One region of the Rhizobium sp. CC-YZS058 genome, then DNA from elsewhere that is predicted to be linked to it. Evidence: predicted binding sites of a transcription regulator. Region 1 holds the regulator's gene; the other holds the start of a gene.
The links. Region 1 encodes PhoB, which activates phosphate uptake and scavenging genes when phosphate is short. Its sites were predicted from a motif close to TGTCATNNANCTGTCAT; they were not measured.
Positions count from the first base shown of each region.

Region 1 (7,152 bases):
CGCCGAAGGATCTCTATCTCGGCCTCGCCGCCGAAGTGGTCGTCGACGGCAAGCTGGTCGCCAACCCCTACAAGAAGTGGTCGGACGTCAACAAGGACCTGCCGGACGCCACGATCGCCGCCTATATCCCGGGCGAAAAGCACGGCACGCGCGAAGTCTTCGAAGAGAAGATCCTGCATGCCGGCTGCAAGGACTCCGGCGCCGAAGAGGTCATCAAGGCTGCCGTTTCCGACGCCAAGGAGCAGGCCCGCAAGTGCATCGCGGTCCGCAAGGACGGCATGGCTGTCGACATCGACGGCGATTACACCGAAACGCTCGCCCGCATCGCGGCCAACAAGAGCGGCATCGGCGTCTTCGGTCTCGCCTTCTATGAAAACAATGCCGACAAGCTGAAGGTCGCCACCGTCAACGGCGTCGTGCCCTCGGTTGAAACCATCGCATCCGGCGAATATCCGGTCTCGCGTCCGCTGTTCTTCTACGTCAAGAAGGCGCATCTGGGCGTCATCCCGGGCCTGAAGGAATATGTCGAATTCTTCCTCGACGACCAGATGGTCGGTCCGGAAAGCCCGCTGGCCGCCTATGGTCTCGTCGCCGCTCCGGATGCCGAGCGCGAAGCCGCCCGCAAGGCCTTCACCGACGGCAAGCAGCTCTGATCCATGATGGATCATCCGGCGCGGCGCTTCGCCGCGCCGGACCCCTTTCGTCTCTGATTGGCCGGCTCTCCAGCGTGGACGAGACCGGGGGACCCGACCGATGACAGCATCACTCCTGTTCCTTCTCGTGCTCCTGATCGGAGCCGGTGCCTTTCTGATGGGACGCGCGCGCTCCATCGCTTCGGCCAAGGGCAAGCTCTCCTCCCTTCATTCGCTTCCCGGCTATCACGGCAGTTACGCAGCGCTTCTCTCGCTCCTGCCGGCGCTTCTTGTCTTCGCCGTCTGGCTTGCCGTCGCCCCGTCCGTCATCGATGATCGCACGCGCTTCGGCCTGCCGAACGACGTGCTGAACCAGGGCGCGGCCGCCACCGAGCTGGCGCTCGGCCAGGTCAAGTCTGTGGCCCGCGGCCTGCTTCTGCTCTCGCCGGAAGAGCGGGCCGCGATCGACAATGGATCGGTTTCGCTGCGCGACGGTCTGGCCGCCAGGGGCATTCCGCTCGCCGGTGACGGCGCGCCCTACATGGTCGAGTCCGCCAACCGGTATAATGCGATGAGCCAGACCAGCGCGCTCGCCATGGGCGGCGTGGTTCTGCTGCTTGCCATCGCCGGTGCGGTCTTTGCGCTACGCGGCATCGACCAGCGCTTCCGGGCCCGCAACAGGGTCGAGCGCGTCATCCTCGGCGCCCTCTTGCTCGCCTCCTCCATCGCCATCCTGACCACGATCGGCATCATCGGCTCGATGCTGACCGAGGCGCTGCGCTTCTTTGCCTCCGTCTCGCCGGCCGAGTTCTTCTTCGGCACGGTCTGGGATCCGCGCTTTGCCGCCGCGGGCAACACCGGCCAGGCCGGGCAGTTCGGCCTCCTGCCGCTGCTGGCCGGCACGCTCTACATCGCCTTCGTCGCCATGCTGTTCGCGGTGCCGATCGGCCTCTTCGCCGCCATCTACATGGCGGAATATGCGAGCAACCCGGTTCGCTCCATCGCCAAGCCGCTGCTGGAAATCCTGGCCGGCATCCCCACCATCGTCTACGGCTTCTTCGCCCTCGTGACCGTCGGCCCGTTCCTGCGCGACATCTCGGCCCAGCTGAACGGCCTCGTGACCGGCAATTATACGAGCTTCATCCAGGCCCAGAGCGTGCTGACGGCCGGCATCGTCATGGGTATCATGCTGATCCCCTTCGTCTCCTCGCTCTCCGACGACATCATCACCCAGGTGCCCCGCGCGCTGCGCGATGGCTCGCTCGGGCTTGGGGCGACCCGCTCGGAAACGATCAAGCGCGTGGTGCTGCCGGCAGCGCTTCCCGGCATTGTCGGCGCGCTGCTGCTCACCGCCTCGCGCGCCGTCGGCGAAACCATGATCGTGGTGCTGGCCGCCGGTGTTGCGGCGCGCATGCAGATCAATCCCTTCGAGCCGATGACGACCGTGACCGTCAAGATCGTCAACCAGCTGACCGGCGACCTTGAATTCACCTCGCCGCAGACGCTGGTCGCCTTCGCGCTTGGCATCACGCTCTTCGCCATCACACTCTGCCTCAACATCTACGCGCTCTACATCGTCCGCAAATATCGGGAGCAGTACGAATGACCGATTTCACCCATTCGCTGCCGGGTGCGCCCACCGCGCGTCCCGCCCAGGCCCGGCGCGATATCGGCATCAAGCGCCGCTACGCTTCCGAACGTCGCTTCCGCGCCTATGGCATTGCGGCGATCTGCACCGGCATTTTCTTCCTCTGCCTTCTGCTCTGGACGGTGATCTCCAACGGCTACACCGCCTTCCTGCAGACGACGGTCACGCTGCCGATCACCTTCTCCGAGCAGGTCATCGACCCCAAGAACGAGCGGGCGACCAATCCGGCCAAGCTGATGACGGCGAACTACCCGCTGCTGGTACGCGATGCGCTGGTGGCCAAGCTCGGCATCGATCCGAAGAACCGGGCGGATGTGAAGCTCGCCACCGACATGATTTCGGCGAGCGCCCGCACCCAGCTGCGCGACATCGTCGTCGCCAACCCGGCGATCATCGGCCAGACCATGCCGGTCGCCCTGCTTGCCGAAGGCAATATCGATTCCGCCAACAAGGGGCAGATCGATCTTTCGGTTGCGGAAGCCAACCGCAAGGTCAAGGACAAGCAGGTGGCCTGGATGAAGACGCTCGCCGAGGATGGCGCGCTGACGGCCAACTTCAACACCGGCCTCTTTACCTCGGGTGCGTCCTCGCGGCCGGAGGCCGCCGGCATCGGCGTCGCCGCTTTGGGCTCGCTCTACACGATGATGATCGTTCTGGTTCTCGCTCTGCCGATCGGCGTCGCCGCCTCGATCTATCTCGAGGAATTTGCGCCGAAGAACCGGCTGACGGACCTGATCGAGGTGAACATCAACAACCTCGCGGCCGTTCCCTCGATCGTCTACGGCCTGCTGGGCCTCGCCGTCTTCATCAACTTTGCCGGCCTTCCGCGCTCTGCGGCGCTGGTGGGTGGCCTGGTGCTGACGCTGATGACCCTGCCGACCATCATCATCGCCACACGGGCGGCGCTCAAAGCCGTGCCTCCATCGATCCGCGCAGCAGCCCTCGGTCTCGGCGCCTCGAAGATGCAGACGATCTTCCACCATGTCCTGCCGCTTGCCATGCCGGGCATCCTCACCGGCACCATCATCGGCCTTGCCCACGCGCTCGGCGAAACGGCGCCGCTGCTCCTGATCGGCATGGTCGCCTTCGTGGTCGATTTCCCCGGATCGCCGCTCGAACCCTCCACCGCACTACCGGTCCAGATCTACATGTGGGCCAACGAAGCCGAACGAGCATTTGTCGAACGGACCTCCGGCGCGATCATCATTCTCCTGATCTTCCTGGTGGTCATGAACCTTGGCGCAATCCTGTTGCGGCGTCGCTTTGAGCGTCGCTGGTAGTGAGGTAGAAACGATGAACATGATGACCGAAGCAGCACTCGAGAAGGCAGTGGACCAGAAAATGAATGCGGTGCCCCTGAAAATGGTCGGCAAGGATGTGTCGGTCTATTACGGCGAGAAGCGTGCGCTGTTCGACGTGAACCTCGACATCCGCGAAAACACCGTGACCGCGCTGATCGGCCCTTCGGGCTGCGGCAAGTCCACCTTCCTGCGCACGCTCAACCGCATGAACGACACGATCGACCATTGCCGCGTGACCGGCAAGATCACGCTCGATGGCGGCGATATCTATGATCCTTCGATCGATGTGGTGGAACTGCGCGCCCGTGTCGGCATGGTGTTCCAGAAGCCGAACCCCTTCCCGAAGTCGATCTACGAAAACGTCACCTATGGCCCGAAGATCCACGGGCTCGCCCGCACCAAGGCCGAGTTCGACGCGATCGTCGAGCAGAGCCTGCAGAAGGCCGGCCTCTGGAACGAGGTGAAGGACCGTCTGCACGAATCCGGAACCGGCCTCTCCGGTGGCCAGCAGCAGCGCCTGTGCATTGCGCGTGCCGTCGCCGTCAGCCCGGAAGTGATCCTGATGGACGAGCCCTGCTCGGCGCTCGACCCCATCGCCACCGCCAAGGTCGAGGAGCTGATCCACGAGCTGCGCGCCAATTACACGATCGTCATCGTCACCCACTCGATGCAGCAGGCCGCCCGCGTCTCGCAGCGCACCGCCATGTTCCACCTCGGCAATCTCGTCGAGGAGAACGACACCGACAAGATGTTCACCAATCCGGATGACCAGCGCACCCAGGATTACATCATGGGTCGCTTCGGCTGAGGCCCGTGCCCGCCGCGCCTCTTGAGACAAGGACAGGACCATGGCCAGCCATATCGTTTCCGTTTATGATGAAGACCTGAAATATCTGAGCCGCCGCATTTCCGAAATGGGCGGGCTCGCCGAGCAGATGGTCGCCGAATCCGTGCGCGCCCTCGTCAATGCCGATCTGGGCCTCGCCCAGAAGGTCATTTCCGACGATGTCGTACTCGACGATGCCGAGCGCCAGATCGGCGAAAAGGCGATCGTGACCATCGCCAAGCGCCAGCCGATGGCGGCGGATCTGCGCGAGATCATGGGCTCCATCCGCATTGCCGCCGATCTCGAGCGGGTGGGCGATCTCGGCAAGAACACGGCCAAGCGGGTGATCGCGGTGTCCAGCACCAGCCTGCCGCGCCAGCTCGCCCGTGGGCTCGAACATCTCGCCGAACTGGCGCTGATGCAGCTCAAGGAAGTGCTCGATGTCTATGCCTCGCGCTCGGCCGAAAAGGCCAAGAGCATTCGCGAGCGCGACAGCGAGATCGACGCCATCTACACCTCGCTGTTCCGCGAGCTCTTGACCTACATGATGGAAGATCCGCGCAACATCACCTCCTGCACGCATCTTCTGTTCTGCGCGAAGAACATCGAGCGGATCGGCGACCACGCGACCAACATCGCGGAAACGATCTACTACATGACCACCGGCGCCCAGCCGCTCGGCGAGCGCCCCAAGGATGATTCCGCAAACACGGTGGGTGCGCTCGCCACCTGAGTGATCCGGCTGCCGCGCGCCCCGTGTCTCAGGGCGGTCCCGCCTGCGTTCAACGGCGCTGGCGGCGCGGTACCCTCACTGTGCACTGACCCGCCGGCCTCCGGGGCCGGACAGCAAGAAGGGCCCTTGCGGCCAGTTGTGATCCCCGCACGCCGGACCGCCGGCGCGGGATGGGAGTAGGATGAAATGCAACCCAAGATAGCAGTCGTTGAAGATGAAGAGGCGCTGAGCGTTCTCCTCCGCTACAATCTCGAGGCGGAGGGCTTCGAGGTCGATACGATCGCGCGCGGCGACGAAGCGGAGATCCGCCTGCAGGAGCGCCTGCCGGACCTGCTCATCCTCGACTGGATGCTGCCGGGCGTGTCCGGCATCGAGCTCTGCCGGCGTCTGCGCCAGCGCAATGAAACGGAGCGGCTGCCGATCATCATGCTGACCGCACGCGGCGAAGAGAGCGAGCGCGTCCGTGGCCTGGCGACAGGAGCCGACGATTATGTCGTCAAGCCGTTCTCTACGCCGGAACTGATCGCGCGGGTGCGCGCCATGCTGCGGCGAGCCCGGCCGGAAGTGCTCTCCTCGCTCCTGAAATGCGGCGATATCGAGCTCGACCGCGAGACCCATCGCGTGCATCGCAAGAGCCGCGAGGTGCGTCTCGGCCCGACGGAGTTCCGCCTGCTGGAATTCTTCATGTCCTCGCCGGGCCGCGTCTTTTCGCGCTCGCAATTGCTCGACGGCGTCTGGGGACATGACATCTATGTCGATGAACGCACGGTCGACGTTCATGTCGGCCGGCTGCGCAAGGCGCTGAACTTCGCCAACATGCAGGACGTCATCCGCACCGTGCGCGGCGCCGGCTATTCGCTGGAAGGCTGATCGGACCCTCGGCCGGACGCTTCACACCCCGGCACGAACGAAAAAGCCCTTCCGAACACGAGGCGGGAAGGGCTTCTTCTCATTCGTTTTCCGTTTGCGCACTCAGCGCATGCGGCGGCGCTCGGCAGAGGGCTGGTAGGCGAGGCGGGCATGGAAGGTGCAGTAGGGCGACGTATCCGGCGCATCGTTGCCGCAGAAGTGGAACTCGTCCTTCATCGGATCGCCGATCGGCCATTTGCAGGTCCGGTCGGTCAGCTGCGTCAGCGCCAGCTTGCGCGACGAGGGCGATGCAATGTTGGTATTGGCCGGCTGCTGGGCGTCCTCGAAGAGAGCGACAGCGCGGTCCTGCGTTTCATGGATAACCATCGGGCTGGTGGCGCGGGCTGCCGGACGCGGCGCCACGGCGCGGGGCTGTTCCTGTGCCTGCGTGGCCGGCGCCGCGGAAACCGGACGAACGGGGGTCGCGGGCCGCTTCGGACGCGTAGCCGCCGGCGCGCTGCCGCCCGCCTTGGCACGACCCGGCAGGGACAGGCGATGCACCTTTCCGATCACGGCATTGCGGCTTACGCCGCCGAGCTGCGCGGCAATCTGACTCGCGCTCAGGCCTTCGGCCCAAAGCTTCTTGAGTTTCTCAACGCGCTCATCCGTCCAGTTCATGCTCTCGTGTCTCCCATCCCAGGCATTTCGGAGAGCGAATCCCTCACCGTGTTCCGGAAGCTCCGAAACCACAACGCCTTGACTCTTTTGGTGACTAGGTCCGCCGCATGCGTCTAGCAATTGAGAGTTAACCTAGAGATGGGGTGACTCCGTGACAAGAGTCGCCGGAATCGGCCCGAATCGATTTTTGAGTTTTCCCCAACTTGCTCCGTCGGTGTGATCATTTTGCAAGCCTGTCGGTGATGCGTGACGCGCATGGTTTCATGCGCCGCAAACCTCGACAAAAGCGGGAGTTTTGTTGACAGAAAGGCACGGAATGACAATAGTGCCGCTGCCGCCGCCAAGGCGGCATTTTTCATTGTTCCGGGCCGTTTCGAGCACCGGACGGCCACGCGGAGGTCCGCGCCGGCCGGCAAGGGAAGGCGCCGTTGCTTGAAAGACCGCGTTCAGCGCGCGGCGGTGGCGGCCAAGCGAAGGAGTTCCAC
Region 1 is NZ_JAYESJ010000001.1:3,379,546-3,386,697, reverse strand. It holds gene U8330_RS16215 (substrate-binding domain-containing protein) at 1-653, shown strand, start outside; gene pstC (phosphate ABC transporter permease subunit PstC) at 754-2,238, shown strand; gene pstA (phosphate ABC transporter permease PstA) at 2,235-3,560, shown strand; gene pstB (phosphate ABC transporter ATP-binding protein PstB) at 3,574-4,389, shown strand; gene phoU (phosphate signaling complex protein PhoU) at 4,430-5,140, shown strand; gene phoB (phosphate regulon transcriptional regulator PhoB) at 5,327-6,010, shown strand; gene U8330_RS16185 (GcrA family cell cycle regulator) at 6,113-6,667, opposite strand.

Region 2 (7,152 bases), 3.4 Mb from region 1:
CCCCGCTGTCTCCAACGCAGACTCAGTGAAATTGAATTCCCCGTGAAGATGCGGGGTTCCTGCGGTCAGACGGAAAGACCCCGTGCACCTTTACTATAGCTTTACACTGGCATTCGTGTCGGCATGTGTAGGATAGGTGGTAGGCTTTGAAGCAGGGACGCCAGTTCCTGTGGAGCCATCCTTGAAATACCACCCTTATCGTCATGGATGTCTAACCGCGGTCCGTTATCCGGATCCGGGACAGTGTATGGTGGGTAGTTTGACTGGGGCGGTCGCCTCCGAAAGAGTAACGGAGGCGCGCGATGGTGGGCTCAGACCGGTCGGAAATCGGTCGTCGAGTGCAATGGCATAAGCCCGCCTGACTGCGAGACTGACAAGTCGAGCAGAGACGAAAGTCGGTCATAGTGATCCGGTGGTCCCGCGTGGAAGGGCCATCGCTCAACGGATAAAAGGTACGCCGGGGATAACAGGCTGATGACCCCCAAGAGTCCATATCGACGGGGTTGTTTGGCACCTCGATGTCGGCTCATCGCATCCTGGGGCTGGAGCAGGTCCCAAGGGTTTGGCTGTTCGCCAATTAAAGCGGTACGTGAGCTGGGTTCAGAACGTCGTGAGACAGTTCGGTCCCTATCTGCCGTGGGTGTAGGAATATTGACAGGATCTGTCCCTAGTACGAGAGGACCGGGATGGACATATCTCTGGTGGACCTGTTGTCCTGCCAAGGGCATAGCAGGGTAGCTATATATGGACGGGATAACCGCTGAAGGCATCTAAGCGGGAAACCCCCCTGAAAACGAGTATTCCCTGAAGAACCGTGGAAGACGACCACGTTGATAGGCCGGGTGTGGACGTGCAGCAATGCATGAAGCTTACCGGTACTAATCGTTCGTTCGATCTTGATCGTTCCCATTGCTTGTGCTCATCACCGCGCGCCGCGCGGCGATGATGCCATGTTATGTGCTCGCGCTGTCGCGGCCTTCGGCCGCTTCGCTGCGCACGGCGCGCCGGACGCCCGGCGGCTCGGCTCTGCCGGCTGCTGGAAAAATCCGGCACGCGCTTGCGGAGCCTCCAAACGGCTCCCTCGCCACTGCCATACCAACGACGTGTTCAAAACCAGCGATTGCCGACTGGCGAATACCCTATTCGCACTGCGCACTTCGCACTTCGCCCCAAATCCAGCTTCTCGAAAAACACTTGCCCTTAGCCGACCTGGTGGTCATCGCGGGGTTCCCCCACCCGTTCCCATTCCGAACACGGCCGTGAAACGCCCCAGCGCCTATGGTACTTCGTCTCAAGACGCGGGAGAGTCGGTCGCTGCCAGGTCTGCTAAGCGCAAGTCATCCAATCTTCTCATCACACATCCCCAAACCAATCCCATTCCGCGGGGTGGAGCAGCCCGGTAGCTCGTCAGGCTCATAACCTGAAGGCCGCAGGTTCAAATCCTGCCCCCGCAACCAAACACACCCAAAACACCAAAAGCCCCGTTCGCTCTCGCCGACGGGGCTTTCTTGCGTTCCAGGCAAAGCGGAAGGGGGCTTGTGGGGCGGAGGATGGAATCCGTTCCCAATGGGCACAACCCTGCGGAAAAGGACTTAACCTCGCCCGTCATCTGTGAGAAACCCGATTCGGTAAGATAGCCTTAACGAAGCCTCGGCACGCGAGGCGCATGGGAGGATGATATGAAGACGGTTCTGGTTTTGGGAACGACGCTCGGGCTTTTGCTCGGCGCGGCGGCGGCGCGGGCCGATGATCTGATGATCGCGGTCGCGGGGCCGTTGACCGGGCCTCTGGCGACGATCGGCGACCAGTTCAAGCAGGGCGCGCAGGCGGCGGCGGACGCGATCAACGCCAAGGGCGGCGTCCGGGGTCGCAAGATCGCGCTGCAGTTCGAGGACGATCAGTGCGATCCCAAGCAGGCGGTTTCCGTCGCCAACCGCATCGCCGCGGCCGGGATCCAGTTCGTCGACGGGCATGCCTGCTCGGGCTCGTCCATCCCCGCCTCTGCCGTCTACGCGGAAAACGCCACGCTGATGATGACCCCTGCCTCCTCGAATCCGGTTCTGACCGACGAGGCGGCCGCCAAAGAGTGGCCGAACATCATGCGGCTCTACACGCGCGACGATGCGCAGGGTGCGTTCATCGGGCCGTGGATCGCCAAGACCTATGCCGGCAAGAATGTCGCCGTGCTGCACGACAAGTCGGCCTATGGCCAGGGCGTCGCCGATGTCGTCCGCGCCTCCTTGAACGAGAACGGCCTGAAGGAAGTCATGGCCGAAGGCATCAATGCCGGCGAGAAGGATTACAACGTCCTCGTCACCAAGCTGAAGGAGGCCAAGGTCGATGTCGTCTATTTCGGCGGCTATCACCCGGAGGCCGGGCTGATCCTGCGTCAGGCAGCCGAGCAGGGCTACACGTTCCAGCTGATCATGCCGGATTCCATCTCCTCGCCGGAGTTCTGGCAGGTGGCAGGGCCGGCCGGCGAAGGCACGCTCTTCGTGTTCCCGTCTGACCCACAGGCGAAGCCGGAAGCCAAGGACGCGGTTGAGAAGATTAAGGCCGGCGGCTTCAAGCCAGAAGGCTTCACGCTCTTCTCCTATGCCGTCGTCCAGGCAATCGCCCAGGGCGTCGAGCGTGCGGGATCGGATGATCCGACCGAGGTCGCCAAGGCCTTGAAGAACGGCCAGCCTGTCGAGACGGTGGTCGGGAGCGTGATCTTTGATGAGAAGGGCGATTTGAAGAACGCCAGCTACGATATCAATCGCTGGAGCAACGGTTCCTACGCGCCGATCGCAAAGTAAGCGCCTCGGCTCGGCTGCAGCAGACTGCAGCCGAGCCGTCCCTATTGCGGCGTGAAGCCGACCAGCAGCGACTTGAGTTCGATCTCGCGCACGCGGCGCGCCGCCTCGTCCGGGCTGACCCAGGCGAGAATCCGCTGCCCTTTTTCCTTGAAGTCGTCCCGCGATTCCCGCACCTCGATCTGGAACAGATCGACGATGCAGGGCGCAACCTCGCCATTGTCGAAGAGCTTCAGGTAGGTGTAGTGGCCGACGGGCTTTCGCCGCACCTTGCCGCGCACACCCGCCTCCTGCCAGGCTTCGAGTGCCGCGGCCCTGTGCGGGGTCTTGCCTTTCATCGGCCAGCCCTTCGGCAGGATCCAGCGCCCGCTCTCCCGCGTGGTCACGAGAAGGATTTCGATCTCGGCTTCGCTCTTTTTATAGCGGAAGCACAAAGCACCATATTGCTGGCGAAAGGCGCCGGAAAAGAGCTTGTCGGGGTTTGCGGCCAGTTGCTTCAGCAAAGGCCGGTCGCGGCCCTTTTCGCCCTCGCGCGCCTTCTTCTTGCCGAAGGTCAATCCGGAAGGGAGCGACTCCATCATTTCCGTCGGCCTCCGCCGGAATTGGATGCATCTCCTCCAGTCCCCGACCGCAGCGGACGGGCGGAACGACATGTCAGTTCCGACCGGGAGAGAGTGCTGCCGTTCCCTCGTCCTGGCAAGCCCCCGCTGCAGGCCGCCCGCTCAGCCAAGCAGCGTGACCACGGCATAGATGAGGGCGGAAACGGCTGCCGCGGCGGGCATGGTGACGATCCAGGCAATGACGATGTTGCCCGCCAGTCCCCACTGCACGGCGGAGACGCGGCGCGCCGCGCCGACGCCGACGATGGCGCCGGTGATCGTATGGGTGGTGGAAACGGGAATGCCGAGCCAGGTGGCGCCGAACAGCGTCAGCGCGCCGCCTGTTTCGGCGCAGAACCCCTGCATCGGGTTGAGCCGGGTAATCTTCGAACCCATGGTGTGGACGATGCGCCAGCCGCCGAACAGGGTGCCGAGCGCCATGGCGGACTGGCAGGAGATGACCACCCAGAACGGAACGTAGAAGCTGTTGCCGAGATAGCCTTGGCTGAACAGCAGTACGGCGATGATGCCCATGGTCTTCTGCGCGTCATTGCCCCCATGCCCGAGCGAGTAGAGCGAGGCCGAGACGAACTGCATGACACGGAAGGTGCGGTCGACGGCAAAAGGCGTCTGGCGCACGAAGATCCACGATACGGCGAGGACGAGGACCAGCGCGAGCAGGAAGCCGATCAGCGGCGACAGGAAGATCGCCCCGAAGGTCTTGAGGAACCCTGCCCAGACGACGCCGTTAAAGCCCGCCTTCACGAGGCCTGCGCCGAGGAGGCCACCGACGAGAGCATGCGAGGAGCTGGAGGGAATGCCGAACACCCAGGTCACGATGTTCCAGGTGATGGCGCCCATGAGCGCGGCGAAGATGACCGCCGGGGAGACGATCGCAGGATCGATGATCCCCTTGCCCACGGTCTCGGCCACATGCAGGCCGAAGAACAGGAAGGCGATGAAATTGAAGAAGGCGGCCCAGGCCACGGCAAATTGCGGCCGCAGCACACGGGTCGAAACGATGGTGGCGATCGAATTGGCCGCATCATGCAGCCCATTCAGAAAATCGAAGAACAGCGCGACCCCGATGAGCGCGAAGAGCAGCGGCAGCGCCAGTGTCGCATCCATCAGACGTTCTCGATCACAATGCCGCTGATCTCGTTGGCGACATCCTCGAAGCGGTCGACGACCTTCTCCAGTTCGCCATAGATCTCGCTGCCGATCAGATAGGCCATGGCGTCCCCCTTGGCGCCGTGGTGGGTGAAGAGAGCCTTGAGGCCGAGATCATGCAATTCGTCGGAACGGCCTTCGACGCGGGTCACCGTTTCGGAAATCTGGGAAAGACGCTGCGCATTGGCGCCCACCTTGTCGAGCAGCGGGATGGCTTCCGCGATCAGATGAGCGGCCTTGACGATCTCGCCGCCCATTTCGCGCATCAGCGGGTCGAAGCTGCTCTGCTGGAAAAGGCGGATCGTCTTCACCGTCTTGTGCATCATGTCGATCGCGTCATCCATCGACTGGATGAGATCCTTGATATCGCCGCGATCGAAGGGCGTGATGAAGCTGCGACGCACGGCCAGAAGAACATCGCGGGTGATGGCGTCCGCCTGATCCTCGAGCGCGATGATCCGGTCGCAATTGCGCTCGACATCGCGGCCTTCGAGCAGCGCTGCCAGCGCCTCCGCCGCTTCCACAACGACGGCCGAGTGGGCGGCAAACATCTCGAAGAACCGCTCTTCACGCGGCATCAACTTGCGGAAAAGGCCCATCATGCGCGCAAACCCTTGCTCTCGGCACTGTCACAAAACTGTCATATAGGCGGCTAAGCGCCGCTGGGAAAGCCGAAAGTTCTGGGGATACAGGCTTTGCCTCGCTGCATCCTGCATGGATGGCGGAAGGCGCGGGGCGTTCCGCCAGGGGAGGGAGCCGAGGGCAGCTCGGTCCCCCTTGGTCCCTTAGTTCGAGGGAGCGCTCCAGCCCTGGGCCTCGTCGATCCAGACCTTGCCGCTCGCCTTGTCGAACAGGCAGAGCATCGTGCCGCGGGCACCCTTCATCGTCTTCTGCGGAAAGACGCCGCTGACGAGAACGGCGACCTTGCCGAGCGTGTCGTCGAACTGCACCGGACGGGACGCCTTGGGCGTCTTCAGGCCACTGGCCTTGGTGCAGGCGGCGGTCACTTTTCGGTCGAGCTCCGCCCAGGCGGCGTCCGAGGATGCATGGGCAGCGGTAACGGTCATTGCCAGGGGCAGGGCCAGCAGGAGAGTGCGCATGATGAGAGATCCCTCTGTTCGTCTTCCGTCGATTGCCCGCAGGGGCGTCGTGCGCTTCACAGGGGATTGTCTCGAAAGTGAGGCGCTTGCCTCCTGCACGGCACGTGACATGTTTAGGGGGGCGCCGCGTTGCTGTCGGCGGAGCATGGGCTGCGACTTGACGCCCGGCCGCGAAGAGGCGTGCATGCCCAGGCGAGGAGGAGACCTTCATGAAGAAGTTGATCAACGATCCGATCCATGTCGTGCGCGACATGCTGGAAGGAGTGGTGGCGCTGAACCCTGGCGCCGTTCTGCTCGCAGAGGAAAGCGTCGTCATCCGCTCAGACATCCCGGCTGCTGAGGCCCGCAAGGTCGCGGTGCTTTCCGGGGGCGGCAGTGGTCATGAGCCGGCGCATGCCGGCTATGTCGGGTCGGGTCTTTTGAGCGCTGCCGTGGCGGGGGATGTGTTCACCTCGCCCAGCACCGATGCCGTGCTCGCCGGCATCCGCGCGGTGGCCGGACCAGCCGGCGCCCTGCTGATCGTCAAGAACTATACCGGCGACCGCCTGAATTTCGGTCTTGCCGCAGAGCTGGCGCGAGCGGAAGGCATTCCGGTCGAGGTCGTGGTTGTTGCCGATGATGTGGCGCTGAGGGAGACGGTGCCCGCCGAACGCCGGCGGGGCATCGCCGGGACGGTGCTGATTCACAAGCTGGCCGGAGCCGCCGCCGAACAGGGTTTGCCCCTGGAAGCCGTTGCGGAGATCGCTCGAACGGCGGCTGCGGGCCTCGCCTCCATGGGCATTTCGCTCGGCGCCTGCACGCTGCCCGCCGTCGGCAAGCCGGGCTTCGTGCTCGGCGAGCAGGAGATCGAAGTGGGGCTCGGCATTCATGGCGAGCAGGGTGTACGGCGGATGCCGATCGCCCCGGCCGATGCCTTGGTCGGGCTTGTTCTGGACGCCATGCGGGAAGATGGGCGCCTTGCCGCCGGCAGCCATGTGGCGCTGCTGGTCAACGGGCTCGGGGCAACGCCGCTGATGGAACTGGCGATCGTCGCGCGCGCTGCGCTGGCCTGGCTGGCAACGGCGGGCGTGGTCGTCGAGCGGGCCTGGGCGGGCACCTTTCTGTCCGCCTTGGACATGCCTGGCTTCTCGCTTTCCGTCCTGCCGGTCGACGATGCTGCTCTGGCGCGTCTTGATGCGCCAACGCAGGCGCCGGCCTGGCCGCGCGGCGGCGCGCTCAACCCGATGCCGAGACTGGCGCCACTGCCTGCCCAACCGGCTCCGCCGAAAGGCGGCTCGATCTCACCGGCCGGCGCGCAGCTCCATTCCATTGCCCGCACGGTTGCCCAGGCTCTGATCGAGGCCGAGCCGGAGCTGACCGAACTCGACAGCGTCACCGGCGACGGCGATCTCGGCGCCAGCATGACGCGGGCCGGGGAGGCTATTCTTGCCTTGGGGAAAGACGCCTTTCCCACGGTGCCGGACGGGCTTCTGGCTGTGGCGGCGACGT
Region 2 is NZ_JAYESJ010000001.1:4,957-12,108, forward strand. It holds rRNA gene U8330_RS00020 (23S ribosomal RNA) at 1-904, shown strand, start outside; rRNA gene rrf (5S ribosomal RNA) at 1,209-1,323, shown strand; tRNA gene U8330_RS00030 (tRNA-Met) at 1,381-1,457, shown strand; gene U8330_RS00035 (branched-chain amino acid ABC transporter substrate-binding protein) at 1,680-2,798, shown strand; gene U8330_RS00040 (NUDIX hydrolase) at 2,840-3,376, opposite strand; gene U8330_RS00045 (inorganic phosphate transporter) at 3,518-4,522, opposite strand; gene U8330_RS00050 (DUF47 domain-containing protein) at 4,522-5,166, opposite strand; gene U8330_RS00055 (hypothetical protein) at 5,350-5,664, opposite strand; gene U8330_RS00060 (dihydroxyacetone kinase family protein) at 5,874-7,152, shown strand, end outside.
Region 2: a site for PhoB is predicted at 5,192-5,208, ahead of U8330_RS00050 (DUF47 domain-containing protein). Genes of this name have one in related genera too.